2 linked regions of the Caldimonas thermodepolymerans genome follow. The protein of the gene in region 2 interacts with the protein of the main gene of each other region in a pairwise test. Links are inferred from orthologs where the notes say so. Each region holds a gene or a part of one and is shown on either strand. Other genes may lie near its edges. The genes, in order: secA and IS481_RS00960.

Region 1 (15,271 bases), 570 kb from region 2 along the record:
GTAGCGGAACGCCACGGAGGCCGACCAGTCAGGGGCCGTCAGCGGTTGCGGCAGGATGGCCTCCAGACGGGAGAGCAGACGTTCGGCGCGGGAAATCAGTTGATCCAGGGAAGCAGACATCTCGAAAAAACGCGGAGAACCTGAGGTGGGGCCCGCAGTGTAACGGCCTCAGCGATCCGGCACCGGCACGACGGCGTGGTCGGTCACCGCGTAGACGCGGTCGCCCTCGGCCGGTTGCACCGGGTGCATGCCGGTGAAGCTGCCGAACGCCGGCAGCACGCCGACCTCGCGCCCCAGCCAGAAGCAGGGCAGCCGCAGGCGGTCGCGCGCCGGGCCGTCCAGGCGGATGCAGGGGTGCAGATGCCCGGCCAGGGCGTAGTGGCCCGGCACCGCCTGCGGCTCGTGGCACAGCGCCAGGCCACCGAGGATCCAGGGCTGCGCGACCGAGGCGATGCCCAGTCCCGCGGGCGGGTCTCCGGCGCGACGGTCGTGGTTGCCGCGCACCAGCACCAGCTCCAGACCCGCATGGTGTTCGCGCCAGCGGTGCAGCGCGGCCAGCGTCGCACCCGCGTGCGAGCGCGGCGAATGCAGGAAGTCGCCCAGGAAGACGACGCGCCGCGCGCCCGTGGCCTCGACCGCCCGGGTCAGCCGCGCAAGGGTGTCGCTGGTCGTGCCCTGCGGCACCGGCACGCCCCAGCGGCGGAACGACACGGCCTTGCCGATGTGGGCGTCGGCCACCAGCAGGGTCTGCGCCTCGGGCAGGCAGGCCGCCTTGTCGGGTAACAGGACCAGGCGGTGCCCGGCGCAATCGGTCTCGAGCATGGCGGGATGGGTGCAGGTCGCGGCCGGCCGCCCAGCGGGCCGGCGCCGCAGTCCCGGGCGCGTCGGCCCGGGCCAGGGGCCTAGCCTAGCAGCAGGCGCAGGCCGACATCCAGGTGCTCGGTCGGCAGCCGCTTGAAGTTGGAGCGCGCATAGCGCTGCAGGCGCCCGATGATGAAGCTGGTCAGCACCGAGGCCATCGCGGTGGCATCGACCGTCGGCGTGATCGAGCCGCCCTCGTCGGCGGCGCTGCGCAGGCTCTGGCGCAGCTGCGATTCCACGCGGTCGAAGAAGTGGTTCATGCGCACCAGCAGGCGCTCGTTCTCGAACACCAGCGCGTCGCCGGCCATCACGCGGGTCATGCCCGGGTTCTTCTCGCCGAACTGCAGCACCACGGCCACGATCTTCTGCGCCTGGGCGGCGCCTTGCGGCTCCCGCTCGACGATCTGGTTGACCAGCGTGAAGACGCTCTGCTCGATGAACTCGATCAGGCCCTCGAACATCTGCGCCTTGCTGGCGAAATGGCGGTACAGCGCCGCTTCGCTGACGTCCAGGCGCGCCGCCAGCGCCGCCGTGGTGATGCGGTCGGCACCCGGCTGCTCGAGCATGGCGGCCAGCGTCTGCAGGATCTGGATACGGCGTTCGCCGGGCTTGGGTCGCTTGCGCGTCGCCGCGCCGGCGGGTGCGGCGTCTGCCGCAGCCGGCGCCGGCTCGGCGGCACCGGTGGCGTCGTAGGGGGCGGGAGTCTCGGACATCACAACCGACGTAACTTCTGTAGCGAACGGATTCTCGCATGGACGTACGTCGGTTTCCGGTGCAGGTAAACACCTACTTCGGGACCGTGTGAACTGCGCCGCACGTAGCGCTGCATCCAGACCGTGCGCATGCCCAGCTGGCGGGCGGCCTTCTGGTGGGCCAGCGTGTCCTCGACCAGCACGCAGCGCGTCGCCGGCACGCGCAGGCGCGCCACCAGCGCCTGGAACATGCGCCGGTCGGGCTTGGGACGGAACTGCCCGAACATGCGCATCTGCTCGATGCTGATGACGCCGTCGAAGCAGCGCGCCAGCCCCAGCGCCCCCAGCACGCGCCGCGCATAGCGGGCCGGCGCATTGGTCAGCACGTACTTGCGACCGGGCAGCCGCCGCAGCGCCGCCTTGTCATGGGCGTGGCCTTCGACGTGGTCCTCCAGACCGGGCAACAGGTGGGTGTGATGCAGGAAGTGGCGTGCATCGACGCCATGGTGCCGCACCAGCCCGAGCATCGTGGCGCCGTAGCGGCGCCAGTAGTCGCGCCGCAGCGCGTCGGCCTGTGGCGCGGGCAGCTGCAGCTCACGCTCGATGTAGGCGTTCATCGAGACGTCGAGCATGCCGAAGGCCGCCCGCGAGGCGTCGTGCAGGGTGTTGTCCAGGTCGAACAGCCAGACCGGACGGCGCGCGGCGCGGGTCATGACGGCAGGACGGCAAAAGGGCCGCACGCGGCGGCCCGGAACGTCAACGCAACGACGGTCATCGCGTCAGTGCGAGCGGATCATCGTGCCGTAGGCCTGGTCGGTCAGGATCTCCAGCAGCATCGAGTGCGGCACCCGGCCGTCGATGATGTGCACCGAGTTCACGCCGCTCTTGGCCGCGTCCAGCGCCGAGCTGATCTTGGGCAGCATGCCGCCGGAGATCGTGCCGTCGGCGAACAGCTCGTCGATCTCGCGCGCCGACAGGTCGGTCAGCAGCTGGCCATTCTTGTCCAGCACGCCGGGGGTGTTGGTCAGCAGCACCAGCTTCTCGGCCTTGAGCACCTCGGCCAGCTTGCCGGCGACCACGTCGGCGTTGATGTTGTAGTTCTCGTTGTTCTCGCCGAAGCCGAGCGGCGAGATCACCGGGATGAACTGGTCGTCCTGCAGCGCCTTGACCACCGAGGGGTCGATCGAGACGATCTGCCCGACCTGGCCGACGTCGTGCTCCTTGGACGGGTCGTCCTTGTCGACCATCTTGAGCTTGCGCGCGCGGATCATGCCGCCGTCACGGCCGGTCAGGCCCACGGCCTTGCCGCCGGCGGCGTTGATCAGGCCGACGATGTCCTGCTGGACCTGGCCGGCCAGCACCCATTCGACGACTTCCATCGTCTCCTCGTCGGTCACGCGCATGCCCTGGATGAAGGTGCCCTTCTTGCCGACCTTGGCCAGTGCCTCGTCGATCTGCGGACCGCCGCCGTGCACCACCACCGGGTTCATGCCGACCAGCTTCAGCAGCACCACGTCCTCGGCAAAGTCCTGCTGCAGCGACGGGTCGGTCATCGCGTTGCCGCCGTACTTGATGACGATGGTCTTGCCGTGGAACTTGCGGATGTACGGCAGGGCCTGGGACAGGATCTCGGCCTTCTCGCGCGGCGCGATGTGGGACAGGTCGGCCGCTTGCTGGGCCGGTGCAGAGGGGGGCTCGCTGGGCATGGAACGTGACTCCGGGCGGTACTGACGAAAGACAAGGCGGGATTCTATGCCTGCCCCCCGGCCGCTGCCCGGGCCCTCCGTTTGACCGGACCCGGACCTGGTGGCGTCGCGGCAACGCTATAGTGCGCTGCCACGCCGTCGCGCCGCCGCGTGACGGATGCCCGGCCCGCGCCCTTGAGTCTGAACTCCCGGCGCCGCCGCCGGTCTGACCCGGGTGACCAAGGAGCACCGATGCCGTCCCGTCGACGTTGTCTCGAACTGATGGCCGCCACGCTGGGCGGCAGCCTGCTGGGCGGCGCCGGCCCGGCCCGCGCCGCCGCGGCCCCGCTGGTCGAGGTCTGGAAATCGCCCACCTGCGGCTGTTGCGGGCAGTGGGTGGCGCACCTGGAGCAGCACGGCTTCCGGGTGCGGGTCCACGAGGTGCAGGGCCCGGCCGAGCACCGTGAGAGACTCGGCATGCCCTCGGCCTGGGGATCCTGCCACACGGCGGTCGTGCAGGGCTACGTGATCGAAGGCCATGTGCCGGCGCGCGAGATCCACCGGCTGCTGCAGGAAAAGCCCGCGGCCCTGGGCCTGGCGGTGCCCGGCATGCCGGTCGGCTCGCCCGGCATGGAGATGGGCGACCGCCGTGATCCGTACGACGTGCTGCTGGTCCTGCGCGACGGCCAGGCCCGCGTGTACCAACGCTACCGCTGACGCCCCACGCGTGAAAGGAATGTCCGACATGAACAAGCTCCCCGTCCTGTTGACCCTGCTGGCCGGCCTGCTGGCCAGCCCCGCGCTGGCGCAGGACACCGACGGCGAAGTGCGCAAGATCGACCGCGCGGCCGGCAAGATCACGATCAAGCACGGCGAGATCCGGAACCTGGACGTGCCGCCGATGCAGATGGTGTTCCGCGCCCAGCCGCCCGAGCTGCTCGACAAGGTGCAGGTCGGCGACAAGGTGCGCTTCCACGCCGAAAAGGTCGGCGGCACCTACACCATCACCGCGATCGAAGTGCGCAAGTGATGCGCTGCGCCCGGGTCCGCCCCGGGGCTCGCCGCCGCGGCGCGCGGCGCCTATAGTGAAGGCTCCCCGACAGGACAAGGAGCCGCAGCATGGTCACGAAACAGCAGAGGACCGCCGGCCGGCGCAGCAGCGCCGCCGACGCCCCCGGCGCGGAGTTCACCGGGACGATCCGCGACTCGGCCCAGCAGATCTGGCTGGCCGGGCTGGGCGCGTTCTCCAAGGCGCAGGAAGAAGGCAGCAAGGTCTTCGAGACGCTGGTCAAGGAAGGCGTGACGCTGCAGCGCAAGACCCAGGCGGCGGCCGAGGACAAGCTCGCCGGGGTGACCCGTCGCATGAGCGAGATGGCCGGCGACTGGCCCGGCAAGGCCGCCCCGCCGTGGAACCAGCTCGAATCGCTGTTCGAGCAGCGCGTCGCCAAGGCCCTGCACAAGCTGGGCCTGCCCAGCCGCGAGGAACTGGACGCGCTCGGCGCGCGCATCGAGGCGCTGACGCAGACCGTGCAGCGGCTGCAGGACACGCTGGAACAGCAGGCCCCGGCCGCACCTGCCGCGGCCAGGCGCCGCCGCACGCGCAAGACCGGCGGCGAGTGAACCCCGCCGCCGCGGCGCGGCCTCAGCTGCGGTAGTCGGCGTTGATGCTGACGTAGTCGTGGGACAGGTCGCAGGTCCAGACCACGGCCTGCGCCTCGCCACGCCCCAGCCCCACGCGCACCGTGATCTCGCTCTGCTTCATGACCCGCTGGCCGTCCTCGTCCCGGTAGTCGGGATGGCGGCCGCCGCGGGTCGCGACGTGCACGTCGTCCAGGTACAGCTCGATGCGGCCCTGGTCGAGGTCGGCGATGCCGGCATAGCCCACCGCGGCCAGGATGCGGCCCAGGTTGGGGTCGCTCGCGTAGAAGGCGGTCTTGACCAGCGGCGAATGGGCGATCGCGTAGGCCACCTGCTGGCACTCCTGGACGCTGCGCCCGCCTTCGACCTGCACCGTGATGAACTTCGTGGCGCCCTCGCCGTCGCGCACGATGGCCTGCGCCAGCTGCTCGGCCACCGCCACCACCGCGTCGCGCAGCGCGCGGCCGGCCGGCGTGTCCAGCGCGGTGATCGGCGCATGGCCGGCACGGCGCGAGGCGATCAGCACGAAGCTGTCGTTGGTCGAGGTGTCGCCGTCCACCGTGATGCGGTTGAACGACAGGTCGGCCGCCTCGCGCACCAGCGCCTGCAGCGCGGCCGGCTCGATGTTGGCGTCGGTGGCGACGAAGCTGAGCATGGTCGCCATGTTGGGCCGGATCATGCCGGCGCCCTTGCTGATGCCGGTCACGGTGACGGTGTGGCCGTCGACCTGCATCTGGCGCGAGGCTGCCTTGGGCACCGTGTCGGTGGTCATGATGGCCTCGGCCGCCACCGCCCAGTTGTCGGCCTTCAGGTCGGCCAGCGCCGCCGGCAGCCCGGCCTCGATGCGCTCGACCGGCAGCGGCTCCATGATCACGCCGGTGGAGAACGGCAGCACCTGCTCGGGCCGCAGCTGCATCAGCTGCGCCAGCGCCGCGCAGGTGGCGCGGGCACGCGCCAGGCCGTCCTCGCCGGTGCCGGCGTTGGCGTTGCCGGTGTTGACGACCAGCGCACGCGTGCCGGCGCCCAGGGCCAGGTGCTCGCGCGCCACCTGCACCGGGGCGGCACAGAAGCGGTTCTGCGTGAACACGCCGGCGACCGCGCTGCCCTCGTCGAGGGCGATCACCGTCAGGTCGCGCCGGTTGGCCTTGCGCATGCCGGCCATGGCGATGCCCAGCCGGACGCCGGGAACGGGATGCAGTGCGGACGGGTCGGGAGCCTGGAGATTGACGGGCATGACGGCCTCGGAAAAACGCGGGTGATGGACGGAATCCGGCATTGTAGGCAGCCGGCGGGCCGGACCGGAACGAAACGGGGCTCCCGCAGGAGCCCCGGATCGTCGCGCCGCACGCGGCTCAGACCAGCTTGCCGTGGCAGTGCTTGTACTTCTTGCCGCTGCCGCACGGGCAGGGTTCGTTGCGCCCGACCTTGGGCACCGCCTGGCGCGCCGTGGCCTGGTCGACCTCGCTGGCCACGCTGCCGTCCTCGTTCGGGTGCGTGTAGGTGACGTTGGAGATCTGCTCGGCCCGGCCTTCGATCGCCTCGGCGGCTTCCTCGACCTGCTGCTCGGACTGGATGCGCACGGTCAGCAGGATGCGCGTGACCTCCATCTTCACGACGTCCAGCAGCTGGGCGAACAGCTCGAAGGCCTCGCGCTTGTACTCCTGCTTCGGGTTCTTCTGCGCGTAACCGCGCAGGTGGATGCCCTGGCGCAGGTAGTCGAGCGCGGCCAGGTGCTCGCGCCAGTGCGTGTCGAGCGACTGCAGCAGCACCATGCGCTCGAACTGCATGAAGCGCTCCTTGCCGACCAGGTCGACCTTGCTCTGGTACAGCCGGTGGCCGGCCTCGACCACCTTGGCGACGATGTCCTCGTCGGTGATCGCCTCGCTCTTCTCGACCTCGGCCTGCAGCGGCACGTCGAGCTGCCACTCCTCGCGCAGCACCTTCTCCAGGCCGGGCAGGTCCCACTGCTCTTCCACGCTGTCGGCCGGCACGTAGGTGCGCACCACGTCGGTCAGCGCCCCTTCGCGCAGGCTGGCGATCTGTACGGTCAGGTCCTGCGCGTCGAGGATGTCGTTGCGCTGCTGGTAGATCACCTTGCGCTGGTCGTTGGCGACGTCGTCGTACTCCAGCAGCTGCTTGCGCACGTCGAAGTTGCGTGCCTCGACCTTGCGCTGCGCGCTCTCGATCGAGCGCGTGACGATGCCGGCCTCGATGGCCTCGCCCTCGGGCATCTTCAGGCGGTCCATGATCGCGCGCACGCGGTCGCCGGCGAAGATGCGCATCAGCGGGTCTTCCAGCGACAGGTAGAAGCGCGACGAGCCGGGGTCGCCCTGGCGGCCCGAGCGGCCGCGCAGCTGGTTGTCGATGCGGCGCGACTCGTGGCGTTCGGTCGCGATGATGCGCAGCCCGCCCAGCGCCACCACCTGCTCGTGCAGGCTCTGCCATTCGTCTCGCAGCTGCTGCGCGCGGGCGCGCTTTTCCTCGTCGGACAGCGACGGGTCCTCCTCGATCAGCTGGATCTGCTTCTCGACGTTGCCACCCAGCACGATGTCGGTCCCGCGACCGGCCATGTTGGTCGCGATCGTGATCATCTTCGGGCGGCCCGCCTGGGCGATGATCTCGGCTTCCTTGGCGTGCTGCTTGGCGTTGAGCACCTGGTGCGGCAGCCCGGCCTGGGTCAGCAGCTGCGAGATCAGCTCGGAGTTCTCGATCGAGGTGGTGCCCACCAGCACCGGCTGGCCGCGCTCGTAGCAGTCGCGGATGTCCTTGATGACCGCGTCGTACTTCTCCTTGGCGGTCTTGTAGACCAGGTCCAGCTCGTCCTTGCGGCGCGTGGGCTTGTTGGGCGGGATAACGACCGTCTCCAGCCCGTAGATTTCCTGGAACTCGTAGGCTTCCGTGTCGGCCGTGCCGGTCATGCCGGCCAGCTTGGCGTACATGCGGAAGTAGTTCTGGAAGGTGATCGAGGCCAGCGTCTGGTTCTCGGCCTGGATCTGCACCCCTTCCTTGGCCTCGACGGCCTGGTGCAACCCCTCGGACCAGCGGCGGCCCTGCATCAGGCGGCCGGTGAACTCGTCGACGATGACCACCTCGCCGTTCTGCACCACGTAGTGCTGGTCACGGTGGTACAGGTGATGCGCACGCAGCGCCGCATACAGGTGGTGCAGCAGCGCGATGTGCGACGGGTCGTAGAGGCTGGCGCCTTCGGCCAGCAGGCCGGCCTCGGCGAGGATGCGCTCGGCGTTCTCGTGGCCCTGCTCGGTCAGGTAGACCTGGCGGGTCTTCTCGTCGACCGTGAAGTCGCCCGGCTCGATGATGCCTTCGCCGGTGCGCGGGTCGGCCTCGCCGATCTGCTTCTTCAGCAGCGGCACGACCTTGTTGATGCGCACGTACAGCTCGGTGTGGTCTTCGGCCTGGCCGCTGATGATCAGCGGCGTGCGCGCCTCGTCGATCAGGATCGAGTCCACCTCGTCGACGATCGCGTAGTTCAGGCCGCGCTGCACCCGGTCGCCGGCCTCGTAGACCATGTTGTCGCGCAGGTAGTCGAAGCCGAACTCGTTGTTGGTGCCGTAGGTGACGTCCGCCGCGTAGGCCGCCTGCTTCTCCTCGCGAGACATCTGCGGCAGGTTCACGCCCACCGTCAGGCCGAGGAAGTTGTACAGCCGGCTCATCCATTCGGCGTCGCGGCGGGCCAGGTAGTCGTTGACCGTGACCACGTGCACGCCCTTGCCGGCCAGCGCGTTCAGGTACACCGGCAGCGTGGCGGTCAGCGTCTTGCCCTCGCCGGTGCGCATCTCGGCGATCTTGCCGTAGTGCAGCGCCATGCCGCCCAGCATCTGGACGTCGAAGTGGCGCATCTTGAGCGTGCGCTTGCTGGCCTCGCGCACGGTCGCGAACGCCTCGGGCAGCAGGTCGTCCAGCGTCTCGCCCTTGCCGAGCCGTGCCTTGAATTCCTCGGTCCTGGCGCGCAGCTGCTCGTCGCTCAGCGCCTCCAGTTGCGGCTCCAGCAGATTGATCTTCTCCACCACCCGCCGGTATTGCTTGAGCAGACGGTCGTTGCGACTGCCGAAAATCTGGGTAAGAAGCTTGGGCAACATGGAGTTCGGTTCTAGGTGAAGGGTCGGCCAGCCCGCATCCGGCCGCGGCAGGCGTCTGGGCCCGCCCGGCACGGCAGGCCAGGACGTGGAGTGTGCTGCTCGTCGGGGACACCCGGCCGCTCGGTCGTCTGGCGCCGGGCCTGGAGGCCGGGCAGGCAGGCTGCCCCAAAAGCTTTGGAGTTTAGCACCGGGGCCGGCGCGCCAGCGTGGTGCCGGCCCGCGTCGCCGGCACGGTCAATGGGCGTGGGTGCCGGCCGTGCGGGCCGCCCCGGCCACGCGGCGCTGCGGGGTGCGCCCGTCGCCAGCCAGGAACTTGGCCGGGTTCTGGTGCACGCCGTTCATCAGCACCTCGAAGTGCAGGTGCGGGCCGGTGGACCGGCCGGTGGAACCCACCTGGGCGATGACCTGGCCGCGCTTGACGATGTCGCCGCGCTGCACGAGCAGCTTCGAGGCATGGGCGTAGCGGGTCACCAGCCCGTTGCCGTGGTCCACGTCGATCATCTGGCCGTAGGCCGGGTGGTGTTCGGCGGCGATCACCACGCCGCCGGCCGCGGCCTTGATCGGCGTGCCGGGCGCCGCGGGGAAATCCAGGCCGGTGTGCAGCGCGCTGCGGCCGGTGAACGGGTCGGAACGGAAGCCGAAGGCCGAGCTGGTCGGCCCGTCGACCGGCTTCGTGCTGGGCACCATCAGCGCCTGCATCTGCTCCTCGAACAGGCGCGACTCGATCAGCGTGAACACGTCGGCCCGGTGCGCGGTCAGCTCGTCCAGCCAGTCGATGGCCTGGAGGATGTCCTGCACGGTCGGCTGCTCGGGCGGGAGCATCGGCACGAACGGCCCCCCCTGGCCGCCGGGCTGCTTCTCGCTGAGCTTGATCTCCTCGGGCTTGAGCCCGGCCAGCCCCGAGACCCGCTCGCCCATGGCCTCGAGCTGCACCAGCCGGGCCTGCATCTCGCCGACGCGGCGGGCCATCGCCTCGAGGTTCTCGCGCATGTAGCGGTCACGCTGCGCGAACTCGTCCTTGACGACCAGCTTGACCACCTGGCTGACCACCGGCCAGCCCTCGCGCGCGGCCTTCACGAAGATCAGGTGGTAGACCACCCCGGACAGCACCAGCATGCCGGCGAGCAGGCCCAGCGCCAGGCCCAGCAGCTGCCAGCGTCCGAGCTGCAGCACATGGGTTTTCGCCAGGCGCCCGTGGGTGATCATGATCTGCATCGCTACACTCCTTGCATGAACCAGCGCGCACCGCACACCTTGCCGATCCAGGAAGCCCTGGACCGCCATGCCGGACTGGCACGGCTGCAGCAGCTCATGCGCGAGTCCAGCGCCCGATTCGAAGTGGTTCGACCCTTGCTCCCTCCCGCGCTGGCTGCCCATGTCAAACCCGGGCCTGTGGACGAGCAGGGATGGTCCCTGCTGGCTCCGAACGGGGCCGCGGCCGCCAAACTGCGGCAGCTGCAACCACGCCTCGAGGAAGCCTTGCGCCAGCGAGGCTGGCAGGTTAGCGCGATCAGGGTGAAGGTTCAATCCGGCTGAACCGCAAAGGGGTCACGCCGGCGGGCGAACCGGTAAGGTTTCACGCCCAAGGGATAGGGGATGGTCGGTGGTGCCGGCTATCCGACTCGAACGGATGACCTACCGCTTACAAGGCGGTTGCTCTACCAACTGAGCTAAGCCGGCAGGCTTGTCGGCGCGGACACCGAAGAAAGGAACGCCGCGATTCTACTTGACCCGCTTCAGCGAGGGCCGCGCCCCGGGGGTCGGGGTGGGCGGCTCGGGCGGCGGCGTGTCGCCCTCCTCGGCGGGCGATGCCGGCGACGGGCCGTCGCCCGCGGTCGGGGCGAGCTTCAGGCCGGGGCCGCCCGCCTCGGCCGGGGCGGGCGACTCGGCCTCGTCGGCCGGCTCGGCGGCGGCCGGCACCGGGAAGGCCATGCCCTGGCCGTTCTCGCGGGCGTAGATCGCGATCACGTGGTCGACCGGCACGACGATGTCGCGCGGCACGCCTCCGAAGCGGGCGCGGAACTCGATGAACTCGTTGCCCAGCTGCAGCCCGCTGGTGGCCTCGAAGCTGACGTTGAGGACGATCTCGTTGTTCTTGACGTACTCCATCGGCACCTGCACCGAGCGGTCGACGTACACGGCCAGGTACGGCGTGTAGCCGTTGTCGGTGCACCAGTCATGCAGCGCCCGGATCAGGTAGGGCCGGGTCGAACTGCCTGCGCTGCCGGTCGATTGGAGCTTCGTCATGGTTGGCGGATCACTTGCGCATCACCTTCTCGGAAGGCGTCAGCGCCTCGATGTAGGCCGGCCGCGAGAAGATGCGCTCGGCGTACTTCAGCAGCGGGGCGGCGTTCTTGGACAACTCGATGCCATAGTAGTCCAGGCGCCACAGCAGCGGGGCAATCGCCACGTCCAGCATCGAGAAATCCTCGCCCAGCATGTACTTGTTCTTCAGGAAGATCGGCGCCAGCTGGGTCAGGCGGTCGCGGATCTGGGAGCGCGCCTTCTCGAGCTGCTTGTCGCTCGGCTTGACGCCGCGCGACTCGAGCACGTTGACGTGGGTGAACAGTTCCTTCTCGAAGTTCAGCAGGAACAGGCGCACGCGGGCCCGGGCCACCGGATCCCCCGGCATCAGCTGCGGATGCGGGAAGCGCTCGTCGATGTACTCGTTGATGATGTTCGACTCGTACAGGATGAGGTCGCGCTCGACGAGGATCGGGACCTCGTTGTACGGATTCATCAACGCGATGTCTTCGGGCTTGGCGAACAGATCCACGTCGCGGATCTCGAAGTCCATGCCCTTCTCGAACAGGACGAAGCGACAACGGTGGGAATACGGACAGGTGGTTCCGGAGTAAAGCACCATCATGATGGCGTGCTCCTTGATTGTCGAGGTTGAGGGCAGCGCGCCCTGACAAATACAAACGGAGTGGGCACCCCTCGGGCCACCCACTCCGATCGATGCAGCGCCTGGGGCGTCACGCCGGCAGCGCTGCGCCGGATCACTTCACGTCTTTCCAGTACGCAGCGTTCAGGCGCCAGGCGATGACGGTGAACAGGGACAGGAAGATGAGCACCCACACGCCAAGGCGGACCCGCTCCTTCTGCACGGGCTCGCCCATCCACTGCAGGAACGCCACCAGGTCGGCCACGGCGCTGTCGTATTCCTGGGGCGTCAGCTTGCCCGGGGTGACCTGCTCGAAGCCGGCGAACACATGGGTCACCTTGCTCGGATCATGCGGATCGGTGACTTCCTCGAACTTCGCCACGCGCTGGCCCTGCAGCTCCCACATCACGTGCGGCATGCCCACGCTCGGGAACGCCAGGTTGTTCCAGCCGGTGGCCTTGGTGTCGTCGCGGTAGTAGGTGCGCAGGTAGGTGTAGAGGTAGTCCGCGCCCGTGCCGCTGTGCGAGGCGCGCGAGCGCGCGATCACGGTCAGGTCCGGCGGGGTGGCGCCGAACCATTCCTTGGCCTGCTTCGGGTCCATCGCCACCTTCATGGTCTCGCCGACCTTGTCGGTGGTGAACATCAGGTTGTCCTTGATCTGCTGCTCGGTCAGGCCGATGTCGCGCATGCGGTTGAAGCGCATGAAGGCCGCCGAGTGGCAATTCAGGCAGTAGTTGACGAACAGCTTGGCGCCGTTCTGCAGCGCCGCGATGTCCGTCACGCGATCGGCCGGGAACTTGTCCCAGGCAATGCCGCCCTCGGCCGCGTGCGCGGGGGCAGCACCCAACACCAGGCCGAAGGTGGCCACCAGGGTAAGAATCAGTTTTTTCATCGTGGTTGACTCCGGCGGGGCTCAGTGGGCTGCAAAGACCACACGCTGCGGCACCGGCTTGAAGGTGCCCAGGCGGCTCCACCACGGCATCAGCAGGAAGAAACCGAAGTAGAACAGCGTACCGATCTGGGAAATCTTTTCACCGACCGGCGACGGCGGCTGGATGCCGAGATAGCCCAGCACGAAGAAGAAGATCACGAACACGGCGTACAGCCAGGTGTGCCAGCCGGGACGGTAGCGGATCGACTTGACCGGGCTGCGGTCCAGCCAGGGCAGGAAGAACAGGATGATGACCGCACCGCCCATCACGACCACGCCCCAGAACTTGGCGTCGAACACCTTCAGCAGGAAGGCGGCGATCACGGCACCGACCACGATGCCCAGCTTGCCCTTGGCACCGAAGCCACCCTTGAGCACGGCCAGGATGGCCGCCAGCGCCAGCACGACCAGCAGCACGTTGACCATCTGGTCGGTCGTGGCACGCAGCATCGAGTAGAACGGCGTGAAGTACCACACCGGCGCGATGTGCGGCGGGGTCTTCAGCGGGTCGGCCGGGATGAAGTTGTTGTACTCCAGGAAGTAGCCGCCGAACTCGGGAGCGAAGAACACGATGGCCGAGAAGACGATCAGGAAGATCGACAGGCCGAAGATGTCGTGCACCGTGTAGTACGGGTGGAACGGGATGCCGTCCAGCGGGCGGCCGCTGGCATCCTTGTGCTCCTTGATCTCGACGCCGTCCGGGTTGTTCGAGCCGACTTCGTGCAGCGCGATGATGTGCGCCACCACCAGGCCCAGCAGCACCAGCGGGATCGCGATCACGTGGAAGCTGAAGAAGCGGTTCAGCGTGGCGTCGGAGACGACGTAGTCACCGCGGATCAGCAGCGCCAGGTCCGGACCGATGAACGGCACGGCGGCGAACAGGTTCACGATCACCTGGGCGCCCCAGTAGGACATCTGGCCCCACGGCAGCAGGTAGCCGAAGAAGGCCTCGGCCATCAGGCACAGGAAGATCAGGCAGCCGAAGATCCACACCAGCTCGCGCGGCTTGCGGTACGAGCCGTAGAGCAGGCCGCGGAACATGTGCAGGTAGACGACGACGAAGAACGCCGACGCCCCGGTGGAGTGCATGTAGCGGATCAGCCAGCCCCAGGGCACGTCACGCATGATGTACTCGACCGACGCGAACGCGAGGTTGGCGTCCGGCTTGTAGTGCATCACGAGGAAGATGCCGGTCACGATCTGGATGACCAGCACGACCAGGGCCAGCGAGCCGAAGATGTACCAGAAGTTGAAGTTCTTGGGCGCGTAGTACTGGCCCATGTGCTCGTTGTAGAGCTTGCTCAGCGGGAAGCGGTTGTCGATCCAGTTGAGCAGCTTTTGCGCGGCGGGCGCGTCGGCGGGGACTTCTTTGAATTCAGCCATGGAGTGTCACCTCAATACTCTGCGGCCCTTCAGGCCTTCTTGTCCTCGCCGATCAGCAGCACGGTGTCGGAGAGATACATGTGCGGCGGCACTTCCAGGTTGTCCGGCGCAGGCTTGTTCTTGAAGACACGGCCGGCCAGGTCGAAGGTCGAGCCGTGGCAGGGGCAGAGGAAGCCGCCCGGCCAGTCGTCAGGCAGCGAGGGCTGCGCGCCGGGGGTGAACTTGTCGACGGGAGAGCAACCGAGGTGGGAGCAGATGCCCACGCCGACGAAGATCTCGGGCTTGATCGAGCGGTACTGGTTCTTCGCGTACTCGGGCGTCGGGTACTGCTTGCGATCGGAATTGGGATCGGCCAGCTGGTCGTCGAGCTTCTTGAGGGCCTCCAGCTGCTCGGGCGTGCGGCGGATGATCCACACGGGTTTGCCGCGCCATTCCACCGTCATCTTCTCGCCCGGCTGCAGCGAGCTGATGTCGACTTCCACCGCCGCACCGGCGGCCCGGGCCTTCTCCGAAGGCTGGAAGCTGCTGACAAAGGGAACTGCGGTGGCCACGCCGCCGACGGCACCCGCGCCACAGGCAATGGCTACCCACGTGCGGCGGCCTTTGTCCACTTGCTGGTCACTCATGGGGATCCTCGGAAAGCTCTTCTACGATTAGGGCAACCCTTAATTCTAGCCCACGGGCGCAACGCGAAACCAGTGCCACGTGGTGCGATCTGCGCTCGACAGGCGCGAACCGGCGCCCTGCGGCGCATTCCCGGCCCGCGCAGCGCTTGAGCAAGGGCAAGGGCTCGGCAATACTCTCGCCGGGCCGCGCGCAGCCGCCGCGGCAACGCACCCTACGCTAACCAGGAGCCCCTCATGAGTTTCATGTCCGAATTCAAGGAATTCGCCGTCAAAGGCAACGTGATCGATCTCGCCGTCGGCGTGATCATCGGCGGCGCCTTCGGCAAGATCGTCGATGCGCTGGTCAACGACATCATCATGCCGGTGGTCAGCAAGCTGTTTGGTGGGCTGGATTTCTCGAATTACTTCATCCCGCTGGCCGGCCAGACCGCCGAAACCCTGGCCGAAGCCAAGCAGGCCGGGGCGGTGTTC
Region 2 (14,893 bases):
CTGCTGACCGTGGAGGTCAACGGCCACGTGACCGATGTCAAGGTCAGCGACTTCGGCAGCGTGCTGAACCTGGGCGCCGACGTGACCCAGGTGCACCGGGTCGGCTCGCTGACCTACATGTCGCCCGAGCAGCTCGACGGCGGCCAACTCAACGCCCAGTCGGACATGTACGCGCTGGGCGCGGTGCTGTACCACCTGATCACCGGCCACCCGCCGGTCGAGGCCGACTCCCAGGCGGCGATGATCCAGCGCATCCTGCACGCGCCGGTGGTGCCGCCCAGCGAGCGCCGCCACAGCATGCACCCGGCGGTGGACGAGGTCATCATGCGCGCGCTCAACAAGCGCCCCGAGCACCGCTACGAGAGCTGGGAGGAGTTCGCCAACGCGCTGGCCTCGCTGGTCACCAACCGCCACGTGCCGCGCGGCAACATGCAGGTGGTGCTCGATTCCGAGCGCTTCAACCTGCTGCGCAAGCTGGACTTCTTCCGCAACTTCGACGACGTCGAGCTGTGGGAGGTGGTGCACCAGGCGCGCTGGCAGCGCTTCCCGGTCGGCCACAAGCTGATGAAGCGCGGCGAGCGCGGGCGCGACTTCCACATCATCGCCCAGGGCGCGATCGAGGTGTACCGCGACGGCAAGAAGGTCGAGACGCTCAAGGCCGGCATGCTGGTCGGGGAAATGGCCTACCTCGCGCCGAGCAAGGACACCCGGCTGCGCACCGCCGACGTGGTCGCGATCGAGCCGATCACGACCATCTCGTTCACCCCGGAGACGCTGGGCCAGCTGAGCCTGGCCTGCCGTGGCCGCTTCAACGAGGCCTTCATCGGGGTGCTGGTGCGCCGGCTGCACGCCGCGCACGAGGCCCTGTCGCACCCGCAGCGCATCCTCTGAGCCGGGCCTGCGGGACCGCTGCCACCCCCCGGTTTCCGGCATGCCGCAGGCGCGGAGGCTGTTGCACAATCGCGCTCAGTCCTGCTGGCCGATGAGCACCGACCCGCCCCGTCTCCCGCAGTCCTTCCCGCCTGCCGAGGCGCAGGGCGGTGCTGCCTTGCAGCAGACCCTGCTGGAGTACCAGGCGATCTTCGACCACGCTCCGGTCGGGGTCGCGGTGACCCGCGGCCGCCGCATCCAGCGCGCCAACCGCCGTTTCGAGCAGATGTTCGGCTGGCCGCGCGGCGCGCTGACCGACCGCACCGGCGAGTCCGTCTGGACCACCCCCGAGGACTACGCCGAGATCGGCCGCCTGGCCGCCCGCACGCTGGCGCGCGGCCAGCCGTTCGAGGTCGAGCGCCCGATGCGCCGCCGCGACGGCAGCACCTTCTGGGCCCGGGTGCGCGCGATGCCGATCGACCCCGCGCACCCCAGGGACGGCCCCACCGTCTGGATCATCGAGGACATCAGCGCCTACCGGCAGGCCCTGGACGCCCTGCAGCGGGCCCAGCGCGAGCTGGAGCAGCGGGTGCAGGAGCGCACCGAGGCGCTGTCGCTGGCCTACGCCCAGCTGCGCCGCGAGATCGAGGAGCGGGAAAGCGCCGAAAGCCAGGTCCGGCACCTGGCCGAGCACGACCCGCTGACCGGGCTGCCCAACCGGCGGCAGCTGGAGCTGCGCCTGGCCGAGGCGCTGCGCGAGGCGGCCGCACGCGGGCGCGGGGTCGCGGTCGTGTTCATGAACCTGGAGCGCTTCAAGACCATCAACGACTCGCTCGGCCACGTCGCCGGCGACCGGCTGCTGCAGCAGGTCGCCCGGCGCATCCGCCAGTGCGTGCCGGCACGCGACACGGTGGCCCGCCTGGGCGGCGACGAGTTCGTCCTGGTGCTGCCGGACATCGCCGGCGCCGAGGACGTCGCGCCGGTGGCCGCGCGGGTGGCCGACGAGGTGGCGCGCCCCTACGAGGTCGACGCGCAGGAGCTGCGCGTGACACCGACGCTGGGCATCAGCCTCTACCCCGACCACGGCGACACCCCCGAGCTGCTGCTCGCCCAGGCCGCCGCAGCGATGTACCAGGCGCGCGCCGAGGGCCGGCGCGGCTACCAGTTCTTCAGCGGTCGCACCGACGCCTCCTCGTCGCAGCGCCTGCGCCTGGAGAACGACCTGCACCGCGCGATCGAGCGCGGCGAGCTCGTGCTGCACTACCAGCCGCGCTACGAGCTGGCCACCGGCGCGCTGTGCGCCTGCGAGGCGCTGCTGCGCTGGCAGCACCCGCAGCGCGGCGAGGTCAGCCCGACCGAGTTCGTGCCGCTGGCCGAGGAAAGCGGGCTGATCGCGCCGATCGGCGCCTGGGTGCTGCGCGAGGCCTGCCGGCAGCTGCAGCGCTGGCAGGCGCAGGGGCTGGACGTGCGGCCGGTGTCGGTCAACCTCTCGGCGCGCCAGTTCCGCCACCAGGAGCTGCTGTCCATGGTCCACGCGGTGCTGGACGAGACCGGCGTGGCCCCGCACCTGCTCGAGCTGGAGATCACCGAGACCACGCTGATGCACAACACCGGCGAGACGCTGTCCATCCTCGGCCAGCTGCACGCGCTGGGCATCCGGATCTCGGTCGACGACTTCGGCACCGGCTACTCGAGCCTGGCCTACCTGAAGCGCTTCCCGGTCGACATGCTCAAGATCGACCGCTCCTTCGTGCACGACCTGTGCACCGACGACGACGACGCGATCATCGTCAGCGCCATCATCGGGCTGGCGCGCAGCCTGCAGCTGCGCGTGGTCGCCGAAGGGGTGGAGACGCCCGAGCAGGTGGACTTCCTCAAGCAGCGCGGCTGCGACGAGGCGCAGGGCTTCCTGTTTGGCGTGCCGCTGCCGGCCGGGCGCTTCGGCGCGCTGCTGGGCCGGCCTGCCTGATCCGTCACGCCGGCGGCCACGCGCATAGACCCGGCTGCCGGCACGCCGATCGCGTCCGCGGAATAATGCGGATCGTGAATCCGCCGCGCCGGGCCAGTGCCCCCAGTTTTTCCTCCCTCGAGTTCCGCCGTGCCCTGGGCATGTTCGCCACCGGCGTCACCATCGTGACCGGGCGCGACGTCGACGGCCGGCTCGTCGGCCTGACCGCCAATTCCTTCAACTCGGTGTCGCTGGAGCCGCCGCTGGTGCTGTGGAGCCTGGCGCGCCGCGCCGGCTCCATGCCTGCCTTCGCGCGCGGCTCGCACTACGCGATCCACGTGCTGGCCGCCGAGCAGATGCCGCTCGCGGAGCGCTTCGCGAGCAAGCACGTCGACCGCTTCGCCGGCGTCGCCTACCGGGAGAACGCCTGCGGCGTGCCGGTCATCGACGGCGCGGCCGCGGTGTTCGAGTGCTTCAACCGCAGCCAGTACGAGGAGGGCGACCACGTCATCTTCGTCGGCGAGGTCGAGCGCTGCTCGCACCGCCCGGACGCGGCGCCGCTGCTGTTCCACGGCGGGCGCTACTTCACCGAGCTGCCGCTGTGAGCTGCGCCTCGACGTAGCGGCGCTCCTGGGTGAGCCCGCCGTAGCCGTAGGCGTCGCCCCGCACCTCGTCGACCAGCACGTAGCTCGCCGGATGCAGCGGGCCGAGCAGCCCCTGCATCGCCTCGTGTACCGCCGCGACGTAGCGCGCCTTCTCGTCCTTGGTGTTGGTGCCTTCGGTGACCGAGATGCGCAGCTGGTAGCTCGCCCGCGCCTGGGCGTCCAGCGCGCGCCGTCCGATGAACCACTGTGCCGGCGGCACCGGCTCCAGATGCACCGCGGTGACCTCGGGCTGCTTGCCGAGCAGGGCAGCCGTCAGCGTGGTGACGCAGTCGGCCAGTTCGTGGGGCGCGACCGACCGTTCGGGGTCGGCGCTGTAGCGCAGGTGGGCGAAGGGCATTGCAGGCTCCCGTGTCGTGGTGATCCCACTGTAGGTTTGCGCGGATGCACGAACAAGGCGAACATCGGCATACCGGGTCTGCAGGAACGCACAATGCCGCCCGCCTCCGCACTGAACTGGGACGACCTGCGCTACGCACTGGCGATCGCCGAGGCCGGCTCGCTGACGGGGGCGGCGCGCCGGCTCGGCGTGCAGCACTCGACCGTGCTGCGCCGCCTCGACGCCCTGGAGCGACGGCTCGGGGCGCGGCTGTTCGACCGCCACCGGCAGGGCTACGCCCCCACCGAGGCCGGCGAACTGCTGGCCGCGCAGGCGCGGCGCATGCAGCCGCAGATCGACGAGATGACCCGGCGCATCGCCGGGCGCGACCTGCAGCTGACCGGCACGGTGCGGCTCAACACCTCGTACATCGCGATGCTCTACCTGCTGCCGGAGCCGCTGGCGGCCTTCGCGCGGGCGCACCCGGGCATCGAGGTCGAGGTGGCCGAGGCGATGGCGCTGGTGGACCTGTCGCGGCGCGATGCCGACGTGGCGCTGCGCATCAGCACGCAGGTGCCGCAGCACCTGGTCGGACGCCAGCTCGGCACGGTGCGCTTCCGCGTCTACGCGCGCCGGGGTGCCCCCGGCCTGCCCCGGCAGCCGCTGCCGCTGGCGGACCTGGTCGACGGGCTGCCGTGGATCGGCTACGAGCGCGACGCCTCGGGCACCTTCTACCAGCGCTGGATGCGCGGCCACGTGCCGCCCGAACGGGTGCGCCTGCGCGTGGACCTGTTCCACTCGATGGCTGCGATGCTGCGCACCGGGCTGGGCGTGGGCGCGCTGCCGACCTTCGTCGGCGCGCAGGAACCCGAGCTGGTGGCGGTCTCGAACGACCTCGCCGGCCTGGCCACGCCGATGTGGCTGCTGACGCATCCCGACCTGCGGCGCACCGCACGCATCCGCGACTTCATGCAGCACGTGGGCGAGGCGGTGGCGCAGCAGCTGTCCGCGCAGGACGACGCGCACTGAACGCGCGGCCCTTGAAACCCGCCACCGGCGCACGCACATGTGCACCAGGCCACGCTGTGCGGGGCCGTGCTGCCAGGAAGGACCGCCGATGCTGATTGCCTGCGCCCGTTGCCACACCGTCAACCGCGTGCCCGATGCGCGCCTGGCGGACGACCCGGTCTGCGGGCGCTGCAAGCAGGCGCTGCTGCCCGACCACCCGGTCGACCTCGACGACGCCAGCTTCGACGCGGTGGTGGGCGCCACCGAGCTGCCGGTGGTGGTCGACGTGTGGGCCCCCTGGTGCGGGCCCTGCCGCATGATGGCGCCCCAGTTCGAGCAGGCCGCGCGCGAGCTGAAGGGCCAGGCCCTGTTCGCCAGGCTCAACAGCGACGACAACCCGCGGACCGCGGTCCGCCATCGCATCCGCAGCATCCCCACCGTGCTGCTGTTGCGCGGCGGCCGGGAAACCGACCGCCGCACCGGTGCGATGTCGGCCCGCGACCTCGTACGCTGGCTCCAGCCAGGGCGCTGACACCTCCTCCTCCCCTGCCGGCGCCCTGCCGGAGCCCGCGCGCGGGTTGCCGTCGTGTTGACCGCTACCCCCCCGGGGGGCCTCACCACCAGGATTCGAACTGCACGCCGATCGACGAGCCGCTCTTGCGGTCGCCATAGACCTGGCTCAGGCGCGAGCTGCCCAGGCCGGTGTCGGCGTTGATCGCGTCCTGCGCCGCGTCGTTCCAGCGCGCGTAGGTGTAGAACAGGCGGATCGTCGGGCGCGAGCTGGGCAGGTTGCCCGCCGAGATCGCCCCGGCCAGCGTCAGCTTGGTCAGGTTGCGGGTCGGGCCGCCTTCGGGCTTGATCACGTCATGGCCCAGCTCGACCAGTGCGCGGAACGGCCCGCTGATGTGGGTGTCGGTGCGCCCGCCCAGCGAATACCACTTCTCGTCCTCGCCGTTGACGCGCTTGAGGCGGTACTCGGCGATCAGGTCCCACCCAGTGCGGATGCCCTCGAGCATGCCGGTCTGCTGCAGCACGGCGCGCCACTGGCGGAAGTCGTCCGCCCGCTCGATCTTCGCGCCGACGAAGGTGCTGCCGCCCAGCGTGCCCTGCGTCACGTGGTACAGGCCCAGGCGGGTGTGGGCGTTCTTCTCGGCCTTGGGCGTGGGCGGGTTGGTCGACTGGTCCTTGCTGGACGTGGTGTTGGCGTAGCCAAAGTACACCGCCAGCTCGCTGTTGGCCAGCGTCGGGATGCCGGTGTAGCGGAACGCGTGCTCGTAGCGGTTCTCCACCGCCGACGGCGCGCGCGGGTTCATCAGGAAGGCGTAGCTGAACTTGCCGATGCCCAGCTCCATGTCCTCGATGCCGGCGCCGTCGCCGTCGTGGTTCTCGAGGAACTGGTCGTTGATGCCCAGCTGCACGCGGTCGTAGAAGCGCCGGCCGGCCCAGACCTTGCCGTTGGACAGCTGCGGGATGCCCAGGCCGTAGGCGTAGGCCTGGCCGAAGCGCGCGGTCAGCTCGCTGGTGCCCGCTTCCTCGTCGCCCCAGGCGCGGTAGACCGAGGGCATGAAGTGCACGTACCAGCGCCCGCCGCCCTCGATCTCCGCCACCTTGGCGGCGAAGCTGGGCTCGATCACGTAGTCGCACTCGTTGCCGAGACGGTACTTGGTGTCGGCCCCGGGCAGCTGGAAGCACACCATGGTGCCGCCGCGCGCGTTGACGCCGGTGGCGGCGCGGGCATAGCCCGAGAACTCGATCGACACGTTGTTCTGCGCGGCGGCTCCGGCAGCGGCCAGGGCCAGCGCAGCGCCTGCGACCAGGCGTCGCTTCGGGGCGCGCATGCGCGCCTGCATCAGGTCAGACAGTCTCACTTTGGTCTCCTCCTACAGAACTGCGCCGCCGGGCAGGCGGCACCCACGAATCCGGCGGTCCGGATGAAAACGTTTACACATCGGGCACAGCCTCGTGCCGGGCGATCGATGCCGCCCTTGCGGTCACTGCCGTGCCGACGGCACTCCCTCCTTGCGTCTTACAGGCGCCGCTGCGTCGCGGCGTCGAACACGGACACCTTGCTCACGTCGATCTCGAAGCCGACCACCTGGTCGGGCCGCACGTCCAGGTCGGCCGCCGACTGCACCGCGATCGACTGGCCACGGGCATCGAGCCAGGTCACCAGGTGCGCGCCCATCGGCTCGACCAGCGCGACCCGCGCGGTGCCGGTCTGCGCACCGTTGACCGGTTTCAGCATCACGTGCTCCGGCCGGATGCCGAGCACGACCTGCGCGCCGTGAGGGGGCGCGGCCTGGAACGGGTAGCTGCCCAGGTCCACCTCCACGCAGGCGGACGTGAAGCGGGCGCGCCCGCCTTCGAAGCCCAGCCGCCCTTCGACGAAGTTCATGCCCGGCGCACCGAGGAAGCCGGCCACGAACATGTTGGCCGGCTGGTGGTAGACGTCGGCCGGCGAGCCGATCTGCTGGATGCGGCCATCCTTCATCACCGCGATGCGGCTGGCCAGCGTCATCGCCTCGACCTGGTCGTGGGTGACGTAGATCATGGTCGAGCGCAGCTCCTTGTGCAGCTGCTTGAGCTCGCGGCGCAGCTCGGCGCGCAGCTTGGCATCGAGGTTGGACAGCGGCTCGTCGAACAGGAACACCGCGGCCTCGCGCACCAGTGCCCGGCCGATCGCCACGCGCTGGCGCTGGCCGCCCGACAGCTGCGAAGGCTTGCGGTGCAGCAGGTCGCCCAGGTGCAGCATCTCGGCCGCGCGCTTCACGCGCCGCGCGATCTCGTCCTTGGGCACGCCCGCGATGCGCAGCCCGAACGACATGTTGCGTTCCACGCTCATGGTCGGATAGAGCGCGTACGACTGGAACACCATGCCGATCGAGCGGTCCTTGGGATCGGCCCAGGTGACGTCCTCGCCGGCGATCTCGATGCGCCCGGCGTGCACGTCCAGCAGCCCCGCGATCGAGTGCAGCAGGGTGGACTTGCCGCAGCCCGAGGGCCCGAGCAGCACCAGGAACTCGCCTTCCTCGACCTTGAGGTTCAGGTTCTCGAGGATGGACACGGGGCCCATGCGGACCTGGAGATCTTCGATGCAGACGCTGGCCATGTACGTTTCGTTCCCGACTGCTGGATTCAACCCTTGACCGCCCCGGCCGCGATGCCGCGCACGAACCAGCGCCCGGAGAAGAGGTACACCGCCAGCGGCACCAGCGACGTGAGGATGGTGGCGGCCATGTTCACGTTGTAGAGGCGCTCGCCGGTGGTGGTGTTGATGATGTTGTTCAGCTGCACCGTCATCGGCAGGTTCTCGCGGCCGGCGAACACCAGCCCGAGGATGAAGTCGTTCCAGATGCCGGTGACCTGCATGATCACGGCCACGACGACGATCGGCACCGACATCGGCAGCATCAGCTGGAAGAAGATGCGCCAGAAGCCGCCGCCGTCCACGCGCGCCGCGTGGAACAGCTCCATCGGCAGGCTGGCGTAGTAGTTGCGGAACAGCAGCGTCATCACCGGCATGCCGAAGATCACGTGGATGAGCACGATGCCCGGCAGCGTGCCGTACAGCGACAGCCCGGCGAAGGCGCGCACCAGCGGGTACATCAGCACCTGGTAGGGCACGAAGGCGCCCAGCATCAGCACGCCGAACAGCCACGCGCCGCCGCGCGGGCGCCAGAACGACAGCGCATAGCCGTTGACGGCACCGGCCAGGATCGACAGCACCGTGCTCGGCACGACGATCGCCACCGAGTTCCAGAACCCGGTGCGGATGCCTTCGCACTGCAGCCCGGTGCAGGCCGCCGACCACGCGGTGATCCACGGCTCGACCGTCGGCTGCGTCGGCAACGCGAAGATGTTGCCGAGCCTGATCTCGTCCATCGGCTTGAACGAGGTGACCAGCATCACGTACAGCGGCAGCAGGAAGAACGCCGCCGCCGACAGCAGGAAGACGTACAGCCCGACACGCCCGGCGGTCCAGCGCGTGCGCCGGCGCACCGCCGGCCGCACCGCGGTGCGGGACGCAGGGGCCTCGGTGGCGGGGCGCATGACCGTGGGAGGCGCGGCGCTCATCGGGCCGCCTCCCGCCGCGCCGCGGCGCGGCTGCGCGCATACAGGTAGGGGGCCGCCAGCGCCAGCACGGTCAGCAGCATGACGGTGGAGGCGGCCGAGGCCAGCCCGATGTTGGCCCGGGTGAACAGGTTGTCCATGATGAACTTGGCGGGCACTTCGCTGGCGGTGCCCGGTCCGCCCTGGGTCATCGCGACGACCACGTCGTAGACCTTCACGACCGCCACCGCGAGCAGCACGATGGCGGTGGCGAACGCCGGCCACAGCATCGGCAGCACGATGCTGACGTAGTAGCGCCAGCGCGGGATGCCGTCGATGCGCGCAGCCTTCCACAGGCTCTCGTCGATGCCGCGCAGCCCGGCCAGCAGCAGCGCCATCACCAGGCCCGAGGCCTGCCAGACCGCGGCGATCACGACCGCGTAGATGACCTTGTCCTGGCTGACGATCCAGTCGAAGGTGAAGGCCTCCCAGCCGAAGCCGCGCAGCGTCGCCTGCAGCCCGAGCTCCGGGTTCATGATCCACTGCCAAGCCAGGCCGGTGGCGACGAAGGACATCGCGTACGGATACAGGAACACGGTGCGCAGCACGCCCTCGCCCATGACCTGCTGGTCGATGAACACCGCCAGCAGGAAGCCGAGGACAAGGCAGGCGAGGATGAACAGCACCCCGAAGATGGCGACGTTGTGCAGCGAGATGATCCAGCGCTCGGTGTCGAACAGCCGGACGTACTGCGCCAGGCCGACGAAGGCGCCGGTGGGCAGCGTGCGCGAGCTGGTCAGCGAGATCCACACCGACCAGCCCACCGTGCCGATGTAGGCCAGCAGCACGGTGGCCGCCAGCGGCAGCAGCGCGGTGTAGACCGTCCATCGGCGCAGCAAGGTGGGAAGCCTGGCTCTCATGGCGTCTCCATCGTCGGGACGGCGGCCGGCGCACCGGCCGCCCGGTGCCCGCTCAGCCCTGCAGCGCCGCTGCGAAAGCCCTGGCGGCGTCATCCACCGACTGGTTGGTGTTCCAGTACTTGGTGATGACGTCCTGCAGCGCACCGTTGACGTCGGGCGTCACGAGCATCTCGGCATTGGGCAGGTGGCGCGACGGATCCTTCATGATGCGGATGCCGGCCTGCGCGCAGACGTCCATCGTGCTCGAATCGACGTCGGTGCGAATCGGGATCGACCCCTTCTTGTTGTTGAACGCCACCTGGGTGGCCGGCGAGGTCATCAGCGTCGCCAGGGTCTGCTGCGCCTTCACGACGTTCGGGTCCTTGCTCTTGGGAAACACGAACACGTCGCCGGTGATGATGTAGGGCGACTTCTCGCCCAGGCCCGGGAAGCAGCCGTACTCCTTGCCCGGCGTCAGCCGGGCGCCGGCGAACTCGCCCTTGGCCCAGTCGCCCATGATCTGCACGCCCGCCTTGCCGGAGATCACCATCGCGGTCGCGTCGTTCCAGTTGCGTCCGGCCGAGCCGGCATCGACGTAGTCGCGCATGCGCTTGAACAGCGAAAGCACCCGCTTGAACTCGGGCGAGTTCACCGCCTTGGCGTCGGCGTCGCGGTAGACCTTGAGGAACAGGTCCTTGCCGCCGACGTTGGCCAGCAGCGTGTCGAAGGTGATCTTCTCCTGCCAGGGCTGGCCGCCCAGCGCGAGCGGCACGTAGCCGGCGGCCTTGAGCTTGTCGAGCGCGGCGAAGAACTCGTCGATGTCCTGCGGCTCGCGCTGGATGCCGGCCTTCTGGAACGCCTCCTTGGAGTACCAGAACCAGCCGATCATGTGGATGTTGACCGGCACCGCGTAGTAGTGGCCCTTGACCTTGACGCTGCTGATGATGGGCGCGGGCAGCATGCGGTCCCAGCCTTCCTTGCGGGCCACCTCGTCCAGGTCGCTCAGCAGCCCTTCCTCGATCAGGTCGTGGAACTGCTTGGAGATGTTGAACTGCGCCGCGGTCGAGGGGTTGCCGCCGACGATGCGGTTGACCACCGTGGCGCGTGCGGCCTCGCTGCCGGCGATCGCGTTGTCGATCCAGGTGCCGCCGGCGGCCTTGAAGGCCTCGGCGAACTCGCGCATCGCGGCGGACTCCCCGCCGGAGGTCCACCAGTGGATGACTTCGGCCTTCAGGCCTTGCGCCTGGACGGTGACGGCGGCCGTGACCAGGGCCGCGGCGGCGGCGACTTGTCGGATCGAAAACCTCATGTCTGTCTCCTCGGGCGTGGCGAGCTTACGTGCTCGGTCTTCAGTTGCGAAAGGCGGGTACGACCATGCGGCTCAGGGCTGGCGCGAGGCCAGGAAATCGCGGATCGCCAGCGCGCTGTCCTTCAGCGTGCGGGCCTGGGTCTGGTAGTCGACGTGGACGATCCCGAAGCGGCGCGAATAGCCGAAGGCCCACTCGAAGTTGTCCAGCAACGACCAGATGAAGTAGCCGCGCACGTCCACGCCTTCGCGGATCGCCTCGTCCACCGCGGCCAGGTGGCGGTCGATGTAGCTCAGGCGTTCGGGATCGTGCACCCGGCCGTCCTCGACGCGGTCGTCGCAGGCACAGCCGTTCTCGGTGATGTAGATCGGCGGCAGGTTGGGGTAGGCTTGGCGGAAGCCGGTCAGCAGTCGGCGCAGGCTGTCCGGGTGCACCTCCCAGTCCATCTGGGTGCGCTCCAGCCCGTCGACGCGCACCTCGACGAAACCGTTGGCGCCGTCGCTCCGCACGTGGCTGCGGTAGTAGTAGTTGATGCCCAGGTAGTCGATCGGCCGGCCAATGACCTCCATGTCCCCGGGCAGCACCAGCGGCTCGGTGCGCGGCCACAGGCGGAACAGGTCGTCGGGGTAGCGCTGCCGCAACAGCGCATCGAGGATCCAGGCGTTGTGCTGGACCTCGTACAGGTGCGCCGCGTCATGGTCCTCCGGCGTCGGGCGGGCCGGCGCGGCGGCCCCCACGTTCGCGACGATGCCGCGCGGCGCCTGCGGGTCGTTGGCCTGCAGCGCCGGCAGCGCCAGGCCGTGCCCGAGCAGCAGGTGGTGCAGCGCCTGGGTCGCGTAGCGCCGGTCGGTGCGGCCCGGGGCATGGTGCCCGTTGCCGTAGCCCAGGTAGGCCGAGCACCACGGCTCGTTCAGCGTGGCCCAGGCGGTGACGCGGCCGGCCAGCTCGCGGCTGACCAGGTCGGCATAGTCGGCGAAGCGGTAGCTGGTCTCGCGGTTGAGCCAGCCGCCGCGGTCCTCCAGGTGCTGCGGCAGGTCCCAGTGGTACAGCGTCACGTAGGTCTGCACGCCGCGCTCGCGCAGGCGGTCGAGCAGGCGCTTGTAGAAGTCCAGCCCCTTCTCGTTGCGGCTGCCGTCGCGCTGCATGACGCGCGGCCAGGCGATCGACAGGCGATAGGCGTCGACGCCCAGGTCCGCGATCAGGTCCACGTCCTCGGCCCACTTCTCGTAATGGCGGCAGGCCACGTCGCCGGTGTCGCCGTTGAGCACCTTGCCCGGCGTGCGGCAGAACGTGTCCCAGATCGACGGCAGGCGGCCGTCCGCGTCGCTCGCGCCCTCGATCTGGAACGCGGCGGTGGCCACCCCCATCAGGAATCCCTTGCGCCGGACCGGCGAGTCCGGCCGCAGGTGGACCAGCCCGGATGAGCCATCCGAACGTTGCATCGACACTGTGCGTCTCCTCGTGTGCAGTTCAGCCACCGCGGCGCGCCGGCCGCGGAAGAAGGCGGTGCCGGGCTCCCGCCGGCACGCCCCGCCGGCCGTCGGGAGGGCGCCCGGCGCCGTTTGAAATCGTTTTCACAACGGGCGTGATTTGAGCGGGGTGCGGAAAGGCTGTCAACTCATGGTTGACCCTAGGTTGTTTCCCCTCCGTTTCCCTCTGAATGGAGCGCAGCAGGCGCTGGTTACAATGCCGTTCCACCCCATCGTCCGGCCTTGGAGAGAGTGTGAAAACGAAAAGCAAACCCGCCCGCGACGCCGGGGGCTCGGCCACCCTGCTCGAAGTGGCGCGGGCCGCCGGCGTCTCGGCCGCCACGGTCTCGCGCATCCTCAACGGCGGCGCGCGCGTCTCGGAAGCCAAGCGGGCCGCGGTCGAGGCCGCGATCGCCGCGCTCAACTTCAAGCCCAACGCGCTGGCGCAAAGCCTCAAGCGCGGCCGCTCGCTGACCTTCGGCGTGCTGACGCAGAGCGTGGACAGTCCCTTCTTCGCCGAGACGCTGCTGGGCATCGAGGCGGCGCTGGCCGGCACCGGCTATGAACCGCTGATCGCCAGCGGGCACTGGAATCCCCAGGAGGAAGCCGACCGCCTGCGCCGCCTGCTGGCGCGCCAGGTCGACGGCCTGATCGTGCTGTTCGGCAAGCTGTCCAACGACGAACTGCAACGCTTCGCGCTGCACGTGCCGGTGGTGGCCACCGGGCACGAGCTGCGCAGCCCCCGCGCGCTGGCGTTCCGGCTGGACAACGAGCTGGGCGGCTACATGGCCACGCGCCACCTGCTCGACCTCGGCCACCGCGACATCGCCCACATCACCGGCGACCTCGCGCACGCCGACGCGGTCGACCGCCTGGCCGGCTACCGGCGCGCGCTGGCCGAAGCGGGCGTGCCGTACGACGAGCGCCTGGTGGTGCAGGGCAACTTCAAGGAACCCGGCGGCGTGATGGCGGCGAACCGCCTGCTCGACGCGGGGGTGCCGTTCACCGCCATCTTCGCGGCCAACGACCAGACCGCCTATGGCGCGCACCTGGCGCTGTACCGCCGCGGCATCCGCGTGCCCGACGACATCTCGCTGATCGGCTTCGACGACCTGCCCAGCTCGCTCTACACCACGCCGCCGCTGACCACGGTGCGCCAGCCGATGTTCGACGTCGGCCGGCTCGCCGCGCAGGCGCTGCTGAGGATGGTCGAGGGCGAGCCGGCGACGCTGGACGAGCTGCCCGAGCTGTCGCTGGTGGTGCGCGAGACCACGCGGCGGCTGCGCTGACGTCCCGGCACCGAGGGTCGGCCCCGCTGCACGCGCCGCGGCGCGCAGGCAAAATTCATCGGATGACCGACCACCGCCGCCCGCATCTCGATTCCCTCGCCGTTGCGCTGCTCGTCGGCTGCTGCCTGCTCTGGGGCCTGCAGCAGATCGTCGCCAAGGCCACCCTGCCGCTGATGCCGCCCGTGATGCAGGCGGCGCTGCGCTCCGCCGTCGCCGCACTGCTGGTGTGGGCCTGGGCCGCCGCGCGCGGCATCCCGATGTTCCAGCGCGACGGCACGCTGCCCGGCGGCGTCATCGCCGGCGTGCTGTTCGCGCTCGAGTTCATCTGCATCTACGTGGGGCTGGGCTACACCGCCGCCTCGCGCCTGGTGGTGCTGCTGTACCTCTCGCCCTTCGTCGTCGCCGCCGGCATGCCGTTCATCGCGCGCAGCGAGCGGCTCGCCGCGCTGCAGGTGGGCGGGCTGGTGCTCGGCTTCGTCGGCGTGGCGATCGCGTTCAGCGAGGGGCTGTCGGCCAACGGCAGCGACCCGCGGCGCTGGATCGGCGACGCGCTCGCGGTCTCGGCCGCGGTGCTGTGGGGCGCCACCACGCTGGCCATCCGCGCCACGCGCCTGAGCACCGCCGCGCCGGAGAAGACGCTGTTCTACCAGCTGGCCATCTCGGCCCTGGTGCTCGGCCCGGTCTCGCTGCTGTGGGGCGAGAGCTGGCCAGCGCAGTGGACCGCGGGGCTGTGGGGCTCGATGTTCTTCCAGTCGGTGATCGTCGCGTTCATCAGCTACCTGGTGTGGTTCTGGCTGATCCGCCACTACCCGGCCACGCGCCTGGCCTCGTTCACCTTCCTCACCCCGCTGCTCGGGCTGATGATGGGCTGGGTGATCCTCGGCGAGACCATCACCCCGCAGCTGCTGGTCGCGCTGGCCTGCGTGGCCGCCGGCATCTGGCTGGTCAACCGCAAGCAAGGCTGACCCGCCCCCGGGGCGCGGCGCCCCTGGCCATGGGGAACGCACCGCCCGGGGCGGGATCGGGCTGCGCGCGCCGCAGCGCAACCCCGGCCTGCCGGCGCGCTTCCGGG

The links.
Region 1: the proteins of IS481_RS00960 (region 2) and secA interact in binary tests that used the Escherichia coli proteins (3 or more experiments, as listed by UniProt). The link is inferred for Caldimonas thermodepolymerans from one-to-one orthologs.

The regions. Positions count from the first base shown.
Region 1 is NZ_CP064338.1:762,496-777,766, reverse strand. The notes cover bases 6,029-9,291. They hold secA (preprotein translocase subunit SecA), read right to left. Parts: upstream 8,974-9,291; coding sequence 6,229-8,973; downstream 6,029-6,228. Other genes in these bases: IS481_RS03730 (M23 family metallopeptidase), read right to left, coding at 9,208-9,291; argJ (bifunctional glutamate N-acetyltransferase/amino-acid acetyltransferase ArgJ), read right to left, coding at 6,029-6,110. Also shown: IS481_RS03780 (ATP-binding protein), read right to left, coding at 1-120; ligase-associated DNA damage response endonuclease PdeM, read right to left, coding at 169-822; nucleoid occlusion factor SlmA, read right to left, coding at 903-1,574; IS481_RS03765 (pyrimidine 5'-nucleotidase), read right to left, coding at 1,574-2,266; argB (acetylglutamate kinase), read right to left, coding at 2,333-3,259; IS481_RS03755 (DUF411 domain-containing protein), read left to right, coding at 3,521-3,955; IS481_RS03750 (copper-binding protein), read left to right, coding at 3,984-4,268; IS481_RS03745 (phasin family protein), read left to right, coding at 4,358-4,858; more of argJ, read right to left, coding at 4,881-6,028; more of IS481_RS03730, read right to left, coding at 9,292-10,188; IS481_RS03725 (DciA family protein), read left to right, coding at 10,204-10,509; IS481_RS03715 (ClpXP protease specificity-enhancing factor), read right to left, coding at 10,696-11,220; IS481_RS03710 (glutathione S-transferase N-terminal domain-containing protein), read right to left, coding at 11,231-11,842; IS481_RS03705 (cytochrome c1), read right to left, coding at 11,976-12,752; IS481_RS03700 (cytochrome b), read right to left, coding at 12,774-14,174; petA (ubiquinol-cytochrome c reductase iron-sulfur subunit), read right to left, coding at 14,204-14,800; large conductance mechanosensitive channel protein MscL, read left to right, coding at 15,035-15,271. UniProt on the Escherichia coli protein: Required for protein export, interacts with the SecYEG preprotein conducting channel.
Region 2 is NZ_CP064338.1:187,929-202,821, reverse strand. What follows is about bases 4,549-7,433. They hold IS481_RS00960 (carbohydrate porin), read right to left. Parts: upstream 6,676-7,433; coding sequence 5,422-6,675; downstream 4,549-5,421. Other genes in these bases: IS481_RS00955 (ABC transporter ATP-binding protein), read right to left, coding at 6,834-7,433; trxC (thioredoxin TrxC), read left to right, coding at 4,917-5,339; IS481_RS00970 (LysR family transcriptional regulator), read left to right, coding at 4,549-4,828. Also shown: IS481_RS00990 (serine/threonine-protein kinase), read left to right, coding at 1-891; IS481_RS00985 (putative bifunctional diguanylate cyclase/phosphodiesterase), read left to right, coding at 983-2,839; IS481_RS00980 (flavin reductase family protein), read left to right, coding at 2,905-3,423; IS481_RS00975 (tautomerase family protein), read right to left, coding at 3,404-3,820; more of IS481_RS00970, read left to right, coding at 3,914-4,548; more of IS481_RS00955, read right to left, coding at 7,434-7,916; IS481_RS00950 (carbohydrate ABC transporter permease), read right to left, coding at 7,943-8,857; IS481_RS00945 (carbohydrate ABC transporter permease), read right to left, coding at 8,878-9,777; IS481_RS00940 (ABC transporter substrate-binding protein), read right to left, coding at 9,830-11,065; IS481_RS00935 (GH1 family beta-glucosidase), read right to left, coding at 11,138-12,505; IS481_RS00930 (LacI family DNA-binding transcriptional regulator), read left to right, coding at 12,787-13,821; IS481_RS00925 (DMT family transporter), read left to right, coding at 13,884-14,786.